One region of the Pseudochelatococcus sp. B33 genome, then DNA from elsewhere that is predicted to be linked to it. Evidence: riboswitches for the same ligand, from Rfam matches in the RefSeq annotation. Region 1 holds a riboswitch; the other holds the start of a gene.
The links. Region 1 has a riboswitch for glycine ahead of ACUSIJ_RS08550 (D-amino acid dehydrogenase). Riboswitches for the same ligand answer to the same signal wherever they lie in the genome.
Positions count from the first base shown of each region.

Region 2: it holds a riboswitch for glycine, as region 1 does, so the genes downstream of both, gcvT (glycine cleavage system aminomethyltransferase GcvT) here and ACUSIJ_RS08550 (D-amino acid dehydrogenase) in region 1, are expected to answer to the same signal.

Region 1 is NZ_JBSEFH010000006.1:179,266-188,519, reverse strand. It holds gene ACUSIJ_RS08555 (DUF3141 domain-containing protein) at 1-1,316, shown strand, start outside; gene ACUSIJ_RS08550 (D-amino acid dehydrogenase) at 1,290-2,606, opposite strand; glycine riboswitch at 2,665-2,801, opposite strand; glycine riboswitch at 2,803-2,892, opposite strand; gene ACUSIJ_RS08545 (hypothetical protein) at 2,963-3,952, opposite strand; gene ACUSIJ_RS08540 (complex I subunit 5 family protein) at 4,163-7,279, opposite strand; gene ACUSIJ_RS08535 (sodium:proton antiporter) at 7,276-7,644, opposite strand; gene mbhE (hydrogen gas-evolving membrane-bound hydrogenase subunit E) at 7,660-8,340, opposite strand; gene mnhG (monovalent cation/H(+) antiporter subunit G) at 8,337-8,762, opposite strand; gene ACUSIJ_RS08520 (hydrogenase subunit MbhD domain-containing protein) at 8,766-9,008, opposite strand; gene ACUSIJ_RS08515 (monovalent cation/H+ antiporter complex subunit F) at 9,011-9,254, opposite strand, start outside.
Region 2 is NZ_JBSEFH010000038.1:20,075-29,328, reverse strand. It holds gene gcvP (aminomethyl-transferring glycine dehydrogenase) at 1-1,986, opposite strand, end outside; gene gcvH (glycine cleavage system protein GcvH) at 1,999-2,367, opposite strand; gene gcvT (glycine cleavage system aminomethyltransferase GcvT) at 2,373-3,473, opposite strand; glycine riboswitch at 3,625-3,713, opposite strand; gene ACUSIJ_RS27475 (NAD/NADP octopine/nopaline dehydrogenase family protein) at 4,005-5,084, opposite strand; gene ACUSIJ_RS27470 (hypothetical protein) at 5,104-6,192, opposite strand; gene ACUSIJ_RS27465 (M24 family metallopeptidase) at 6,208-7,347, opposite strand; gene ACUSIJ_RS27460 (mandelate racemase/muconate lactonizing enzyme family protein) at 7,362-8,522, opposite strand; gene ACUSIJ_RS27455 (tripartite tricarboxylate transporter permease) at 8,630-9,254, opposite strand, start outside.

The DNA.
Region 1 (9,254 bases):
TGTTCGTCGGCAACAGGCTGGCGCGCAACGAGGCGCGGCTCGAGCACGGGCGCAATCTCGACGTGAAGCAGATCCACTCGCCGGTGATCGTGTTCACGAGCCTCGGCGACACCATCACGCCGCCGCAGCAAGCGCTCAACTGGATCGGCGACACCTACGCCGACGAGACCGAGATCAAGATACGCGGCCAGCGCATCGTCTACATGGTGCATGACAAGGTCGGGCATCTGGGCATTTTCGTCTCCTCGTCCATCGCCAAGCGCGAGCACACCGAGGTGGCGTCCACCATGAAGACCATCGAGGCGCTGGCCCCGGGCCTCTATGAAATGGTCATCGAGGATGTCGTCGGCGAAGGCGACGCGCAGCAGTTCCGGGTGTCGTTCGTCGAGCGCAAGACCGGCGACCTGCCCGGCGCCATCGACGGGCGGCGCGACGAGGTGCCCTTCGCCGCCGTGGCGCGGCTGTCGGAACTGCAGGGCGAGTTCTATGACATCGCGCTGCGCCCCTTCGTGCAGCTGGCGGTGACGCAGGCCACTGCCGAACTGTCGCGCGCGCTGCATCCGCTGCGCCTGCAGCGCAGCCTGTTTTCCTCGCGCAACCCGCTGCTGCAGCCGGTCAGGCAGGCGGCGGAAACCGTGGCCGAGAACCGCGCCGCCGCCGCCCCCGACAACCCCTTCGTGCAACTGGAGAACTGGTGGGCGGATGTTTTCGAGCAGTCGCTCGACATCATGCGCGACATGCGCAACGCCTGGTACGAGCGGATGTTCTTCTCCATCTACGCCACACCCTACATGCGCTGGTTCGGCCGCCGCTACGAATACGAGCGCACCCGCAAGTCGAAGGAAGAACTGTTCGCGCTGCCCGAGGTGCAGGCGGCGCTGGCGCATATCAGCCGCGGCGGCTATGTCGACGCGGTGATCCGCATGCTGATCCTGCTCGCCGAATCGCGCGGCAACGTGCGCAAGGACCGGCTGGAGCGCTCGGCCCACCTCCTGAACCGGACGGAGCCGTTCAGCGCGCTCGGCGCGGCCCAGCGCGCGCGGATCATCCACGAGCAGGGCCTCAACGTCCAGTTCGCGCGCGAGGAAGCGCTGACCCACCTGCCCGACCTGCTACACACGGCCGAGGAGCGCGAGCAGGCCGTCGAGGCGGTGCAATACGTGCTCGGCCCGCTGGAGGACGCCGACCCCAACGCGGCGGCGACCTTCCACGCCTTCCGCCGCGTGCTCGGCCTCAAGCCGCTGCTGGCGGACGTGACGGAGCAGCCCGACGCGCCGGAGCCGCCGCCGTCAGGCGATGAGGCGGTCCCTGCCTGATCCGGCTTGAGGGGCAACCGCATCCACCGGAAAGTCGGCGAGCACCTGTTCGGCGATGAGTTCCGACGTGGCGGCGGAGAGCGTCCAGCCCAGGTGTCCGTGGCCGGTGTGGTAGAAGATGCCCTTCTGCCGGCCGCGGCGCACGCGCGGCATCATGTCCGGCATCATCGGGCGCAGGCCCGTCCACGGCACGACGCGGTCGGTGTCGATGCCCGGAAACTCGCGCCGCACCCAGTCGATCAGCGGCTGGATGCGGTCGGCGCGGATATCGCGGTTGAAGCCGTTGTATTCGGCCGTGCCCGCCACGCGCAGGCGGCTTTCGCCGAGCCGGCTGGTGACGATCTTGGCCGCCTCGTCGAGCAGGCTGACGGTGGGCATGGCTGCCTGCGACTCGGGCCGGTCCGAGTTGATGGTGATCGAATAGCCCTTCACCGGATAGACGTTGAGCCTGTCGCCCAGGGATGCGGCGAGCGCCCGGCTGGCGGACGCGGCGGAGATCACGACCGCATCGGCGCGGACGTCCTGCTCGGCCGGCTTGACGTGATCGGCAAGGCCGGCATCGGGCAGGGCGGGCGCGAACTTGACGACGAAACCGGTGGCCTCCCCCTCACCGTCGCGCGTGATGGCGGTGACGACGGCATCCTGAATGAAGCGCACGCCGCGCCGCTTCGCGGCTTCGGCAAGGCCGCGCGTGAACTTGTGGATGTCGCCGGTGGAATCGGAAGGCGTGAAGAAGCCGCCGACGTAGTCGCCGCGCAGCGTCGGCTCGATGGCGCGCATTTCCTCGTTCGTCACCGCGCGGCGTTCGAGGCCGCCCTCGGTCAGGAGCTTGTTGACGCGGATGCTGGCGTCGAAAGTTTTCCTGTCGCGGAAAATGTGCAGGATGCCGCGCTGGACGAGATCGAACGCGATGCCCTCGGTCTCGGCGATGGAGAACAGGTGCTTGCGCGCCGCGATGGCGAGCCGCGTGGTCTCGATGGTGTTTTCGCGGTAGCGCGGGATGGCGGCGACGAACTCGGCCATCCAGGAATACTTGTGCCAGCTCGGCCACGGATTGACCAGGAGTGGTGCGTCCTTGCGGAGCATCCACTTGAGGCCCTTGAAGATGGTGGCGACGCTGTTCCACACCTCGGCGTTGCAGGCCGACAACTGGCCGCCGTTGGCGAAGGACGTGTCCATGGCGGGATAGCGGCCACGGTCGACGACCGTGACGTCATAGCCACGCAGAACGAGGGAGTAAGCGGCGGTGACGCCGGCGATGCCGGCTCCGATAACGACGATACGGGGCATGGCCCGGGCTCCTGTACGATAGACGCATGACGGCCGACGAACCGGTCGGTCTCGCGCCCCATCTGTACCTTTACCTGAGAGCTTGAGCCGCGCGCCTTGCCGGATGGGGCAGCCGCCGCCACCCTGCCTGCCTGACACGCTTCATCCCCTTCGGTGGACCCTGCCGGCTTGCCCGGCGGGCCTCTCTCCAGATTGTCCTGACGGAATGGTCCTTTTTGCCTGAGAGTTTCCGGGGCGGTTGCTCCATCGGCGTCGGACGCTGTCCAATCTCTCCCGATCCGTCATAGGGACGTGACATATCTATCAGAACGGCTCGCAGGGGGCAACCGATTCCGGGATGATGGGGGAGCGGGGCATCAGTGGGGCAGTATCCGCATGGTCAAGTCGGGCGTATCGGGTCCCGTATCCTTGTCCCGCAGGGCTTTCCAAAGCTCGCCGCAGAAGTGGGCCACGAATGGACAGGCCAGCGTGGCGCCGCCGGCCAGCGTGGCCGTGATGGGAGCGATGGGCGGGACAATGACGCTCGCCACGACGAGCGCTATCGGCACCGCATAGGCCAGAAACATCCCCAGCGCGGCGATGATCTTGAACGCCACCCTCGTCACGCAATTGTCCCTGACCTGATCCGCGATCCAGATAGCGGCGTCCTTCATGCTTTCCTGCACGGACTCGGGCAGGACACCGACGGTCTTGTTGACGACGAGGTGAACGATGTTCTGCGCGGTGCTGGCCGGATTGGATGCCGTGGCGGCATGGCTGTGGAATTCGCCGACATCCTGCATGTTGGTCTTGTCCGCCATCGCCAGGGCCTGCCGGATATCGTCGGCCGTGTGCGCAGGCTCCAGGGCGTCGACAGCGAGGGCGAGCCTTTCGCATATGCTTGCATAGTTCACGGCCGCGAACCTTATGTTCTTCTTCTTTTTCAGCACGACCTCAGGGTCGTCGAACTTCATGTCCTCCGCATTGCTAAGCAGGTCGATGTTTCTTTTCATCACCGCCACCTTGCTGTGCAGGCGCGCCGCCAGTCTGGCCGCGGTTTCTACTTTCGGCGCATCCGGGTCCCCGTCGGGGGCTGCCGTCGGCGCCTTCGGATGGCTCAGCAGCAGGACGGCGCGCTCGTATATCCGTTTGCCGGCAGACTCCGGGCCGTTGGACGCGGAGGAGGGCATGCCGCCGGCGGCCTCGAAGACCTCACGGAACCTCTTCAGGAAATCGAAACCGGGGACTGTCGCCACACGGCCGGCATCGCGAACCGTGCACGCGCCGTCGGAATCCGAAGCCGCCTCCTCGTGGGGAAGCGGCTGGTAGGAGACGACGGACGGCGAGACGGCAGTGGATTCTGACATGACGGTTCGGGCAATGCTGAACGGATAAGCTTACAGATGTTATGTAGATATTCTGTACAGTATATTTTCTTATGCCAATTGAGGTATTCCCAAGCACAGTTCAATCAAACAAAGTTCACCTGTAACGATACGCGGCCCGACAATACCGCGGGTCGTCTATTGCGCGATTGCGGCGGAATATTGGCGTCCGTCACGCACGGCCGGAACGGCTCACGGGGCGGCGCCGAGGAAGCGGACCGCGACGATATAGACGAGCACCGTCAGCGCATAGGTCTGCGCGTTGCCGTCGTAGATCAGCCGCAGGCGCCCGGCCGCAAACAGCGCCACGCCGGCCACGCCGTTCCAGAATGCGTTGAACGAGGGCACATAGGACACGATCGGCGCATCCCGAACGGCGGACATCAGGTCGGTGAAGAAGCTGCGGATGTCGCCGCGCTCGCCGCCGTTGCGCGAGCGCATGACGAGCGCCAGCAAGGCGCCGGCGGCCAGCGACAGGATCACCGCCGCGCTCATCACCGGCAGCGGATTGAGCGAATCGTAGATCACGTCGAGCGGCAACCCCTCCCACACCAGCGAGGCGGCGAACGCGGGATCGATGGCGCGCGACAGCGGCTCCATCAGCAGCTTGGGATAGAACGACAGCACCAGTATGCCGGCGATCAGCAGGAATTGCGGTACGAGGAACGTCAGGGGCGCTTCCTGCACGTGGGCGAGCTCATCGCGGCGCGGGCCGAGGAAGATGCTTCCCACGAGCCTGATCATGTAGAGGAAGCCCACGAACGTTGCCAGAAGGCCGATCGCCGCCAGCAGATACCAGCCGTTGTCGATCATGTTGCCGATCAACAGCCATTTCGAGCCGAAGCCGGCGAGCGGCGGCAGCCCGGCCATGGCGACGAGCGCGACCAGCACGGTGGCGAAGGTGACCGGCATGTTCCCCGCAAGCCCGCCCAGGCTGCCGAGCGCGCCGGTGCGCGCCCGCGCCAGCACGCCGGCGATGGCGAGGAACAGCACGCCCTTCACCAGCAGGTGGCTGGCGACGAGATAGAGCGCCGTCACCCAGCCGATATGGCTCATCAGGGCGATGGCGGCGAGGATATAGCCGATCTGGCTGATGCTCGAATACGCGAGCAGCCGCTTCGCATCGTGCTGGAACAGCGCCAGCACGCCGCACAGCAACGTGGTCGCGAACCCGATCCAGGCGAGCAGCTGCGCCAGTTCCAGCCCCACCTCCGAGCGGATGGCGAGATAGGTGCCCGTCAGCAGGCCGAAGATCGCCACCTTGCTGATCACCGCCGACAGCAGGGCGGAGAGGTCATCGTCCGCCAGCGCGTAGGTGCCCGGCACCCAGACATGGGCGCCGACGACGCCCGCCTTGATCAGGCAGCCGATGGCGATCAGCACGAAGGCGGCGGTGGCTTGCGCGCCCCCGTCGCCCAGCCACGAGTGCAGCGTGAGCAGGTCGACGCCGCCGCTGACGGCGTAGAACTGGCCGAAGCCCGCCAGCAGGCAGAACGCCGCCGCGAGCGAGAACAGCAGGTAGCGCAGCGTCTGCGAGCCCGTATAGCGTCCGTGCGCGATCAGGAAATAGGAGCTCAACGTGATGAACTCCCAGGTGACGAAGAATTCGAGGCTGGTGCGCGATGCCGTCAGCGCCGGCAGCGCCAGCAGCATGACGGCGAGCAGCGGATAGTAGCCGCGGCGCGCATCCGTCCGGTAGAGCGCGCCGAGCCCGACGACGAAGCCGCCCAGAATGAACACCACGCCGAAAAGGGTGGGCAGACCGTAGGTCTCCGGCAGCAGGAACGGCCCGAAGACCGGCAGCGCGGCGAGCGCCAGCAGCGCCTTCGCCTGCCCGTAGAGACGGTGCGGCCACAGCGCCTCGGCGAGCGCCAGCACGCCACCCACGGCGAGCGGCGCGTAGAGCCACAGCGACCGCGGAGCGGCGAACAGGGTCGCGAGCCCGCCCGCGAGCGCGAGCGCGAGCACGAGCGCCGCCACGGGCGCGGCCGCGCGCCAGTCCACCGGAGCGATGGCGTCGTCCGGATGCGCATGGACGGAACGGCCGAACCAGCGGAACATGTAGGCCGCCTCCAGAAGCGACCCCACGGCGATGGCCGCGATGGTCCAGACATGCCCCGTCGCGGACAGATGCAGCACCAGCGTCCATTTCGCCCAGAAGCCGGGGAAGGGCGGCAGGCCCGCGATCGCCACCACCAGCACCGCGAACAGGAACATCAGCAGCCCGTGGCGGGCGATCGGCGACCACCCGGCCGTCGACTGCCGGTTGACGAGATCGGCGAGCCAGAAGAGGCCGGCCTTGGCCAGCAGATGGTTGAGGATGAGCCCGCCGACGACGAGCGGCCCGAGGTGCGGCGCGCCCGTCTTCTCGATGAGCGCCAGCGCGAGCGTCGCAAGGCCCAGTTGCCCCACCGAGGAGTAGCCCAGCATGCGCCGCACCCGCACCTGCCGCAGGCCGATGAGATTGGAGGCGACGAAGGTGAGCCCGCCGGAAAAGGCGATGAGATCGAGCCACGGCCCGAACAGCGGCAGCAGCTTGTAGAGCGAGAAGAAGACGCCCGCCGACACCCCCACCGACACGAAAGCCGCGATGCCGCCCGGCGCGGTCTCGTAGACGTCGAGGCCCCAGCCGTTCGCGGGGAAGGGTTTCAGCTCGATCAGGAGCGCGGCGAGCAGCATCAGCAGCGCCGATGCGCCGATGGGGCCGGCGAGCGGTTCCTGCAGGCGCAGCAGCTCGTCGATGCTCAGCGTGCCGGCGACGAAGTAGATGAGCGCGGTCGCGAGCAGGAAGAAGGTGGAGGCGATGACGGTGGCGACGATGTACTTGAAGGCCGCCGACAGCGACCGGGGCGTGCCCGCGAGTCCGAGCAGGCCGTAGGTCGCGATGGAGACGATCTCCAGGAACACGAACAGGTTGAACAGGTCGCGCGTCATCACCATGCCGTTGATGCCCATGACGCCGATGAGGTAGAGCAGCAGCGCGCCGTAGTGCTCGCGCAGGCGCGGCCACAGATGGATGGCGCCGAGCAGGGACACCGCGTTGACCGACAGGCAGAAGAAGCCCTCGGCCGCGCCCAGCCGCAGGCTGATGGACACGGGCGGCGTGATGCCGGCCGTCGTCACCTCGATGGCGGGAGAGCCGGCGAGCACGCTCGCGAAGGCCACGGCGCTGACGAGCGCGATGCCGGAGAGCGCCGCGAAGAACACCGGCGCGAGCCACGGCTTCGCCACGCGGTACAGCAGCGGGATGAGAAAGCCGCCGCCGAGCCCGAAGATGTAGATGTTCAGCGGATGGAAAAGCGCGCTCAACCTTTCGACTCCGTGAAGGCGTCGATGCGGAGCGTGCCCTTGGCCCGGTGCAGGCGGATGGCGTAGGCAAGCATGACGGCGGTAACCGAGAAACCGATGACGATCGCCGTCACCACCAGCGCCGAGGGGATGGGATCGACGGCGTTCAGCGCCGCCTCGCCGGGCCCCAGCGCCTCGTCCAGGATGGGCGCGGTGGCCCCGGTGATGTAGCCGGTGGCGACGAGCACGATGTGGATGCCCGTGTCGAACAGCGAGAAGCTGATGATGATGCGCAGGATGTGGCGGTGCGACAGCAGGCCCCATATGCCGATGAGGCAGAGCAGGAAGCCCGTGGCCAGCGCCAGGTGCGATACGGGAATACCCATGACGAAGCCTCCCGATCAGCTGCGGAATCTGTCAACGATGACGGACAGCTCCGCACCCACCTTGATGCCGAGCAGGATGGAGATCGCCGGAATGGCGCCGGCGCTGATGAAGGCGCCGAATTCGCCCGCGGGCCAGAAGCGGCTGTCGAGGAAGCCGGCGGCGAAGACGACGCCGGCGAGCCCGAGCAGCACGTAAAACACGCCGGCAAGCGATTCGGTGATGGCGAGAAAGCCGAGCGGCAGGCTTGCTTTCGGGCGTGCCAGAAGCAGCAGCACCACGCCCGAGGCCACGATCGCGCCGCCCTGAAAGCCGCCGCCCGCCGACAGATGGCCGTTGGCGATCACGTAGGCGCCGAACAGGAAGATCGGCGGCAGCAGGGTCGCGGCCCCGGTCTCGACGATCTCGCCCGCCGGCAGGGCGGGAAGCGGCGCGGCGGCGGGGGCCGCGCGCAGCAGCAGCCCCACGCTCGCCGCCACCATGAACAGCACCGCCACCTCGCCCAGCGTGTCGAAGCCGCGCCAGGTGATGAGGATGCCGGTGACGATGTTGGGCAGGCCCAGCGCCATGGGGGTCTGGGTGACGTAGAATTCTGCCAGCGGACGCAGGAACTGGCGTTCCTCATAGGCGAGCACGATGCCGGCGAAAACGACGCCGAGCGCCGCCACGACGAGCACGTTGACGAGCTGGCGCCTCATGCCCCGCCTCCCCGGACGCTTTCGGACAGGGCAACGGGTGGAGCGCCCAGCCCCTCGCGTCGCGCATCCTCATCCGGATTCTCGTCCTTGTCGCGATCCTCGCGCAGCGCGTCCGCCACCGTGGAGGGAGCCATCGGAATTCCGATGCGATGCGCCGCCCGCGACAGGGCATGCGAGGACACCGGATTGGTCATCAGCACGAAGCCGGCAACGAGCAGCAGCTTCAGCGCCCAGTCGGGATTGTGGATGCCGAGGCCGAGCATCACGAGCAGATTGCCGAGCGTCGTCGCCTTGGTGCCCGCCTGAATGCGGGTGAAGGCGTCGGGCATGCGCAGCACGCCGAGCCCGGCCGAGAACAGGAACACCGCGCCGAGCAGCACCACGATGCTGCCGAGGATCTCGCGGATCGCTTGTTCCGCCATGGCTCAGACCTTTCCAGCGCCGGTCTTGTGGATGGTGTAGAGCAGGATGAAGGTCGCGAGCCCCGAGCCGATGGCCGCTTCCGCCATCGCCACGTCCGGCGCCGCGAGCAGGATGAACACCACGGACGCCGACAGGCTCGCCAGCCCCGCGCTCACCGCGGCGGCGAGGACGTTGGTCAGCGTCACGGCCAGCACGCCGCTGACGAGGATGCTGATCGACACCAGAAGCGTGAGCAGATCGAGCATGGCTAGAGCCCCCGCTCCAGATAGCGCGCGATCGCGAGCACGGCCAGAAAGCTCAGCAGACCGTAGACGAGCGCGACATCGACATAGATGAACCGTCCCGAGATGTGCGCATACAGCGTAATCAGCGAAATCGTGATGACGGTGAGCATGTCGATGGCGACCACGCGGTCGACGATCGTGCGCCCGATCACGAGCCGCGCCACCGAGAACAGGATGCCGAAGAAGATCAGCACCCCCGAGAGCGTC
Region 2 (9,254 bases), on a different contig from region 1:
GAGGTTGGCGCCGTCGAAATAGACCTGCCCACCGTGTTCGTGCACGATGGCGCAGATGTCCTTGGCGCCTTCCTCGAACACGCCATGCGTGGAGGGATAGGTGAACATCAGCGCCGCCAGACTGGCGCTGTGCTGCCCGGCCTTGGCCTTCAGATCGTCGATGTCGATGTTGCCGTCATCGGTGCAGCGCACCACCACGACGCTCATGCCCGCCATCGCGGCGCTGGCCGGGTTGGTGCCGTGGGCCGAGGAGGGGATCAGGCAGACATTGCGGTGACCCTCGCCGCGCGCCTTGTGATAGCCGCGGATGGCAAGTAGGCCGGCATATTCGCCCTGGCTGCCGGCGTTGGGTTGCAGTGTCACTGCATCGAAGCCGGTGATCTCGGCGAGCCAGCCTTCGAGCTCTTCGATCATGGCGCGGATGCCGGCCGAATGCGCCCTGGGCGCGAAGGGGTGCAGATTGGCGAGATTGGGCCAGCTCACCGGCATCATCTCGGCTGCCGCGTTGAGCTTCATGGTGCACGAGCCCAGAGGGATCATGGCGCGGTCGAGCGCCAGATCCTTGTCGGCCAGCCGGCGCAGGAAGCGCATCATGTCGGTCTCGGAGCGGTTCTCGTGGAACACGGGCTGGGTCAGGAACTCCCTGCCACGCCGCTTTCCGGGCAGGCTAGAGTTGGCGGAAGGCCTGGCCGTGGCTCCGAAAAGGGAGGCAATGGCCGTGAGGTCGGCCTCGGTCGAGGTCTCGTCGAAGGCGACGCCGATATGATCGGCGTCGATGACGCGCAGAATCCTGCCGTCCTTTTCGGCTTCGGCGGCGATGGCTTCGGCCTTGCCCTGCACCTGTGCCGTCACCGTATCGAAACGACTGTTGCCCGGCACCTTGATGCCGGCGGTGGTCAGCCCCTCGGCCAGCCCGTTGGCCAGCGCATGGATGCGCGACGCGATGGCCTGCAGCCCCGCCGGACCGTGCCAGATGGCAAATGCCGTCGCCATGTTGGCGAGCAGGGCCTGGGCGGTGCAGATGTTGGAGGTGGCCTTGTCGCGGCGGATGTGCTGCTCGCGCGTCTGCAGGGCGAGGCGGTAGCCGGGGCGGCCATGCGCATCGACCGACTGGCCGACGAGACGGCCGGGCATCAGCCGGGTGAGCTTGTCGGACACCGCGCAATAGGCCGCGTGCGGTCCGCCGAAGCCCATCGGCACGCCGAAGCGCTGCATGGAACCGACGGCGATGTCGGCGCCAAGGCTCGCGGGTGCGCCGGTCACCGTCAGCGCAAGCGGATCGGCGATGAAGACGACCAGTGCGCCGACGGCTTTCGCCTGCTCGATGGCTGCTGCATGGTCGCCATAGACGCCATTGGCATCCGGCCAGGACACGATCAGAGCGACCGTATTCTCGTCGACCGCGTCGCCGCCGATCTCGATGCCGAGCGGCTCGGCGCGCGTGTGCAGCACGTCGAGCGTCTGCGGCAGCGGTGCGCCGACAAGCGCCACTTTGTTGCGCTTGTCGCGATGGTGGCGCATGGCGATACCCACCGCTTCGGCGGCGGCGGTGGCCTCGTCCAGCAGTGACGCGGAGGCGACCGGCAGGCCAGTCAGCTCGGTCACGAGCGTCTGGAAATGGAACAGCATCTCCAGGCGGCCCTGGCTGATCTCCGCCTGATAAGGCGTATAGGCCGTGTACCAGGCCGGGTTCTCGAACATGTTGCGCTGGATGACGGGAGGAACCTGCACGCCGTGGTAGCCCGTGCCGATGAAGCTTTTCATCACCGTATTGCGTGACATGGTGGCTGAAAGTTCGGCGAGCGCCTCCGCCTCGGTGGCCGGTGCCGGCAGATCGAGCGGACGGCCGAGCATAATCGATTTCGGAACCGCCTGATCGATCAGTGCCTGGACTGAGGGAACACCGATCCGAGCGAGCATGGCGCGTATATCGTCGTCGCCGGGGCCGATGTGGCGATCCGCGAAAGCGTAGGGGGCCGTGGTCATCCTGTTTCCCTGTCAGCCTATGTGCGCATTGTAGGCCGCCTCATCCATGAGGCCGTCGAGCTGGCTCCTGTCGGAAAGCGTCATCTTCCACAGCCAGCCATCACCGGTCGCGGCGGAATTGACCAGCGACGGATCGGACGTGACGGTTGGATTGATCTCGGTTACCTCGCCGTCGACCGGTGCATAGACGTCGGACGCAGCCTTGACCGATTCCACGACGACGGTCACGTCACCCTTGGTCAGGCCTCTGCCCACTTCGGGAAGCTCGACGAAGACGAGGTCGCCAAGCTGGTCCTGCGCATAATCGGTGATGCCGACGGTGGCGACCTCGCCTTCGACGCGCAACCATTCATGGTCTTCGGTGTAATAGGTCGTTGCCATCGAGATCATCCTTTGCGGTAGCGATGCGGGGTGAAGGGCAGGGCATGCACGTCGACAGGCAGCCTAGTGCCACGAACTTCAGCGTACAACCTGGTTCCGATGGCCGCCAGGGAGGCGGGCACATAGCCCATGGCGACCGGATGACCGACCGAGGGTCCGAAGCCGCCCGAGGTGATATGACCAGCGGCATCGCCATCCCCGTCAAACAATGCCGTGCCGGCCCGCAGCGGCTGACGGCCTGCAGCCTTGAGGCCGACGCGCTTGTTGACCGCACCGCGCGAAATCCACGCCCGCAGGGCATCGGCGCCGACGAAGTTGCCGCTGGCGCGCACGCTCTTTGGCACCGCCCACATCAGGCCGGCGTCGACCGGATTGATGTCAGGCCTGATGTCGTTGCCGTGCAGGCACAGGCCGGCTTCGAGGCGCAGGCTGTCGCGGGCGGCGAGGCCGACCCACCACACCCGCTCCTCGGCGAGCAGCTTCTCCAGCAACTCGCGTGCGTCCGTAACCGGCAGCGCAATTTCGAAGCCATCCTCGCCGGTGTAGCCGGAGCGGGTCAGGAACCAGTTGGCGCGCGGCTCGATACCGTGCATGAAGATAAGCTCGCCGGTGTCTATCCCGGCTCCGTTGAGCGCGGCCTCGGCTTCAGGCCCCTGCAGAGCGAGGAAGACGCGGTCGAGCGGCGTGATCGTGATGTCGAACCCCTCTGCCAGCCTGCGCAGATGCGCCTCGTCGGCGGCGGCGTTGCCGGCGTTGGCCACCAGCATGAAACGCTCGCCGGCGAGCCGCGTGACGATCACGTCATCGAGGATTCCGGCGGCATCGTTGAGCAGGAAGGAATATTTGGATTGCAGTCTCGGCAACGCCGCTGCATCGAGGGGGCAGGCCCGGTCAAGCAGCGCACCGGCATCGGGGCCGGAGAGTTCGAACAGTCTCATATGCGAGATGTCGAACAGTCCCGCATGCTCACGGGTGTGCTGATGCTCCTTCATGACGCCGGCCGGATAGGTCAGCGGCATGGACCAGCCCGCAAAAGCGCCGAAGCGCGCTCCTGCCTGTCGATGCAAATCTGCCAAGGGTAAGGTTTTCTCGTCAGGGCCCGTCATGACTTCTCCAGAATAACACGCAACTGGCACGCTCGATGCGGCCATTTCGTGCCCCTCTGTCTGAAGCCTGAGAGACTCGCACCGCCGGATCACTCCAGCCGCACTTACACCTTCGGCGCGGGGCGACGAAGCCCCGACTTTCCAGAGTGTCATCCCGTCTACGGTTCTTTTGCCTGAGAGATTTCGGGCGATTTCCCCTTCGGCGACAGCTTGGATGCTGTTCTCTCCCGCAAACAGGCCAAGCCTGATCAGCCCTTGACGCGAATGTCATAGCCCAATCCCCATACCTTGTCACCTGTCAAAACTGCGAGATGGTCCGGGCATCGAACCCCCCGGGGGGGGGGGGGGGCGGCCCCGGGGGGGAACCACAGGAGGGGAGCCGTTTCCGGGTAATTCCGCTGTGCACACAAAGAGATAGAGAAGAATGGTGCTTGAGGTTCAATGGATAACCTATACCGGGAATTTCCGAGGGGTCGGGCCCCGGGGAGACTGTTTCACGATACATCGCGATCAGTGCCCGGCAGGCCGCAATCAGGCGGGGCGGGCGCGGCGCAGGAGTGAATCGACCGTGGCTCCCGTGAGCCCCATGGCTCGGGCATCGCGCGGCGGGGGCTTGGGCAGGTTCGCCGTCATGGTGGCGTGAAGAGCCGACAGCGCCGCGGCAGTCGGCGTCGCGACGCCGGCAATCACCGCGTAGACAAGAAACGGCGTGAGCCCGTGGCCGAAATCCTCCACATAGTAGCGATGCGTGAGAGAGTCCGGAGCTTTGATCCGCCTGTTAGCCTCGCCAGCTGCGATCGCACGATAGTCGCTGCCGACGGCATCCGCGGGCACGGTGCCGATGGCCTTCATTTCCTCGATGATCGTCGGCAGGTCGAGACCGAAGGCGCGGCCTACGGCCATACGCTCCCGGTCGAGTTCCTCCATCACTCTTACGACGCCGTCGGTGAGGCCCTGCACATAGAAGGTGAAGTCGCCGCCGGTCGCCTCGACCCACGCCACGCCGAGGATAGCGCCCGGCGGATGGACCACCATATTGACGTTGCAGAGATCGGACGCGATCACATCGCCGCAGTCGTAGCTGCCGGGGAACAGCGCGAGGGCTGCCTCCAGCGCTGCCTCCCCGCCCTTGAGAGCGGCGGCGCGCAATCTCTTCGCCCGGCCGGTGATGTTGACGGTATCCGGCGCAAACTTTCGCGCCACATAAGCCAGGGTCGCCAGCTCGGCGACCGGCGGCACGACATCCTGATGCGCGCGGTACGCCGTCTCGAACTCCAGAGCGCCGCCCGTGTGCCCCGGGTTGAGGACCACGGGACGAGCGGTATCCCAGCCGGCCTTGTGAAGCGCTTCGGCAACGGTAGCCAGAGCGAAAGTGGGAAGCGCCACGACGACTGCATCCGCATCCCTGATCGCCGCCGCCATGTCGGTGGTGACGAGGGCGGGAAAGATACGGCCTTCGCCAAATACACCCTGATAGGCGATTCCGTTTGCGAGGAAGGGCTCGACGGTCGCCTGCGAACGACCGTGCAAGGCCACCTCATGCCCTGCCAGGGTCAGTTCGACAACTGCCGCGGCACCGCCATTGCCTGCGCCGATTACGGCCACTCTCATTGCATTCTCTCCCGATCGGTCAGGCGGCCAGCCTGCTGCGCAGTTCGTCGAGGGCTGCGGCAGCCTCCTCGACATCGATGACCCGGAAACCCTTCGCCAGTTCGGGGCTGTATGAAGCCAGAAGCTCACGCACCCGATCGGGATAGATCACGTGCCCGTCACGGACAAACACACCATCGGCCTCCTCGAACTGCGCATTCCAGGCCAGGGCCTCTTCCTCCGTCATCCCGGGCGGCAGATCGAGGACGACACCGGTCGTATCGGCAATCACGGGATAGCCGCCCGAACGCCCGCCCGGCCCGGGAACGTGCATGCGCCGTGCCCCTTCACCGGCCAATGCGAGGAGAACCGGCACGGCGTTGGCGGCCGAAATCATGTTGAGTTCGCGATGCGGGAGCTGGATGTCACCGGTCATGCCGTTGACGTCGGGTATCTCCCGATCGCCGACCCATGCGCGGACGGGAGCGCCGGCGCGCTCGGCGGGCGGCTTGCGCCATTCCACGATGTGGCGGTGATGCGCCAGAACGCGCAGATGTCTCCGCTGCTCAATCGGGAGGCGGCCGCCGATGACGGCCGAGAAGATGGCGATATTGCCCACTCCCGTTGTGACCGGAAGTCGTGCCTGGGCCAGCACCTGGTTTACACCGTCAGGATAGCAGGTATTGACGAAGTGGCTGTCCAGTTCGAGACTCTTCATCGCGCTCGCCGTCCGAAACGACAGCAGCGAGTTGAAGGCGATCGTCAGGCCGAACCCCGCCCTTGCCACGAGGCGCGCCCAGTCACTCTCGTCGTTGTCGACGCGCCACGGCGACTGGGCCGAAGCAGACTGGACGACGACACGGGACCTTATCGACGCCAACGTTTCGGCGATCGAGGCGGAAGAGGTTGAATCGAGCGAGGCGCTGGAGAACGACACCAGGGTGCCGAAATTGGCCGCGCGGGCACGGCAGGCCTCGACGAGCCATGTCATCCTTTCCCTGTTCCTCCCGGCGATGACCACGGACAACGCGGTCCTGGCCATGGCCGCGAGGTCCGCCAGCATGATCTCGGCGTAGTAGCCGGTGCCGGAAACGAGGATGTCGCAGGGGTATTCCGCGCGGTCTGACATCGAACCTCTCCCTTATCAGGCGTCTATGCGGATTAGCCGATCGGTGTCGGTGTAATCCGAGAGCAGGACCGAGCCGCTGGCGGTCACATGCAGCACGTCCTTGTTCTGCACGCCGAACCCGTAACCGGTGCGGTAGCATAACGGCTCGAAACCGAGCACCATGTCTTCCTCGACCACGGCGTCCTTGCCGGGATGCCCGAGAATGGGGGTGGCGCCGAGGTAGGGATCTTCATGGAGGTGAAGCCCGATCCCGTGTCCGACAAAGGAGATCGGCGGCAGCTTCATCTTCTCGAGGCGGGAAATGAAATCGTTGTAGATCGCGAGACAGCTCGCGCCGGGCCTGATCCGGTCGAGGATGGCGTACTTGCACTCCACCATCAGGTCCCAGATTTCCTCGGCCATCGCGGGCGGTTCCTCGACATAGGCCGTGCGGCAGACGCCCGCCTGATACCCGCCGATAACCGAGAATATCTCGACGCGGCAGACATCCCTCGGCTGGAGCCTGCGGCTGCTGGGGCCGACGTTGGGCAACTGGCTGCGCTCGCCGGTCGCCACGATCAGCAGCTTGAAGTTTTCCGCCCCAAGCTCGTAGATGCGGCGGGTGAGGACCGCTGCAATATCGAGCTCGGAATCACCGGCGCGGACCGCGGCGAAACTGTCGGCGATGGCTTGATCCGCAATCCGCGACAGGCGATGGATCAGTGCGACCTCTTCTTCCGTCTTGATCTGGCGGGCACGGGATAGCTGGAGCTCGAACGGGACAAACCGGGCTTTCGGCATGTGAGCCGCAAGCCGCGCGAAGGCTCCGGCAGGCAGATAGTCCATCTCGAGGCCGATCGCCGCCTCACCAAGTCCCGCGTCCTGCAGGGCGCCCGCGAGAACGGCCATCGGGTCATCGTGGAACTCCCGCCATACTGTGAGCGGTGTTTCGGGCGCGTTGCTCGCGATCGTTGTCGCCTCCATGTCCACGCCGAAAAGGCTTTCCCGGCCGTCGGCCGTCAGGATCGCCATGGCGTGGCGGTGGCGGATGAGAGGCTGCGTCGGCACGACGAAACCCGTGAGGTAGGCGAAATTCTCCGGCGATGACGTGACGACGGCGTCCAGTCCTTCGGCCTGCAGAACGCGGGTGATCTTGTCGACAATGGTTTTGCGCATGGGGCGGACTCGTCTCAAAGTGTGACAGCGTATTTCTCGACCTTGGCCTCATCGACGGAAATTCCCATGCCGGGACCGTCAGGGACGCGAATGCCGCCATGCTGAAAGACCATGGGTTCGGCCAGCAGATCGTCGGCGTAGTAAATGCCGCCGATGCGGCCATTCTGATGCTCGGCCGGCATTGAGACCGGAATGACGCTGGACAGCGTGACCGCAGGCGCGGCCGCGGCGAGATGCACATTGGCCAGATTGCCGACGCCCGTTTCCACGGAACCGTTGACATTGCAGACGATGCCGGCCGCATGACAGACGGCGGAGACCTGCATGGCCTTGTAGAGCCCGCCCGGCTTGGTGGTGTATATTGAGACGATCTGCGCCGCATCCTGCGCGATGATCTGCACCACGTCGTGCGCGTTCCAGGCCGATTCATCGGCCATCACCGGCACATCGATCGACCGCGCCACGCGTGCGATCCGCTCGATGCCCATGGTAGGCTGCTCCACATAGATCAAGCCGACGTCCTGCATGCGGCGCACGGTCTGGATCGCCTGCCCCGGCGTGGCATAGCCTTCGTTGGCGTCCACGCAGAGGGCAATATCCGGGCCGACCTCGCGCCGAATGGCTTCGACGATAGCCACGTCTCTGTCAGGATCGATCCCTACCTTGATCTTGATGGTGCGAATGCCGTCACGGACGACCTGTCCAACTTCCTTGACCGCTTCCTCGATATCGAGCAGGCCTATGGAATGCGTCACCGGCACAGTCTCCCGGAGTTTGCCGCCAAGCAATATGTGAACCGGCACGCCAAGAACTTTTCCGGTTAGGTCGTAATAGGCGAAATCGACTGCCGCCTTCGCGTAAGGATAGCCCTTGATGACGGCATCCATGCGCTTGTGGAGGGTTGCGGGATTGCCGATCTCCAGCCCCTGGACGGCGGGCGCGAGATAGCGCGAAATCACCAGATCGACGATGGCGGTGCTCTCGCCGAAATAGCGGCCGAACTCCCCGCCCCAATCCTTGAGCGCCGGCGCCTCGCCCCAGCCCACTGTCCCGTCGTTGCCCGTGATCTTGACCAAGAGATACTGGCCGATGGGCTCGGTCAGGCCCGTCCATTTATGAACCCGTCGGGTCGGCAGCCGCACGAGGCGCGTTTCGATCGAGGATATGGATACCACAGTTTCCTCCTTATGTGATTTCATATTGTGATCACATTTTCGGACAAGTCAAGCCCTTGCCGGGACGCATAGGGGGGCTCTCCTGTTGTCCCGCCCGGCTTTGTCCGTCAATCCGGGCCCGCTTCCAGAGCGGCGCGGGCGAGGCGCTCGCGGACCGTGCCGAAGAACGGAAGCAACAGGACGACCGCGGTGATCGCGAGCATGACAATGGTGATCGGCCGCTGCAGGAACACGGCCCAGTCGCCGTAGACGATCAGCGTACGGCGCAGGTTCTCTTCGAGCAGCGGGCCCAGGACGAGGCCGAACATCATCGGAGCCGTGGGGATGCCGATCTTGAGCATGAGGTAGCCGAGCGCCCCGAAGAAGATCATCAGCAATACGTCGAACAGTGCGTTCTGCACCGCGAACGAGCCGGTCACGCACAGCACGAGGATGCTGACGTAGAGCACGCGCGGGGGCGCCGACAGCAGCCGGGCAAACATGCGCGTCAGCGCCAGAGACAGGACGAACGTCAGGATGATGGTCAGCCCCAGCGCGACATAGATCGTCGCGATGAAGTCGGGATGGTTGGTGAACAGTTGCGGCCCGGGCTGCAGGCCGTGGACGAGCAGCGCACCCACAAGGACTGCCGTCATTGTATCGCCGGGAAGGCCCAGCGTCAGCAGCGGCACGAGGGCACCGCCGACGGCGGCGTTGTTTCCCGTCTCGGCGGCGACGATACCCCTGGGATTG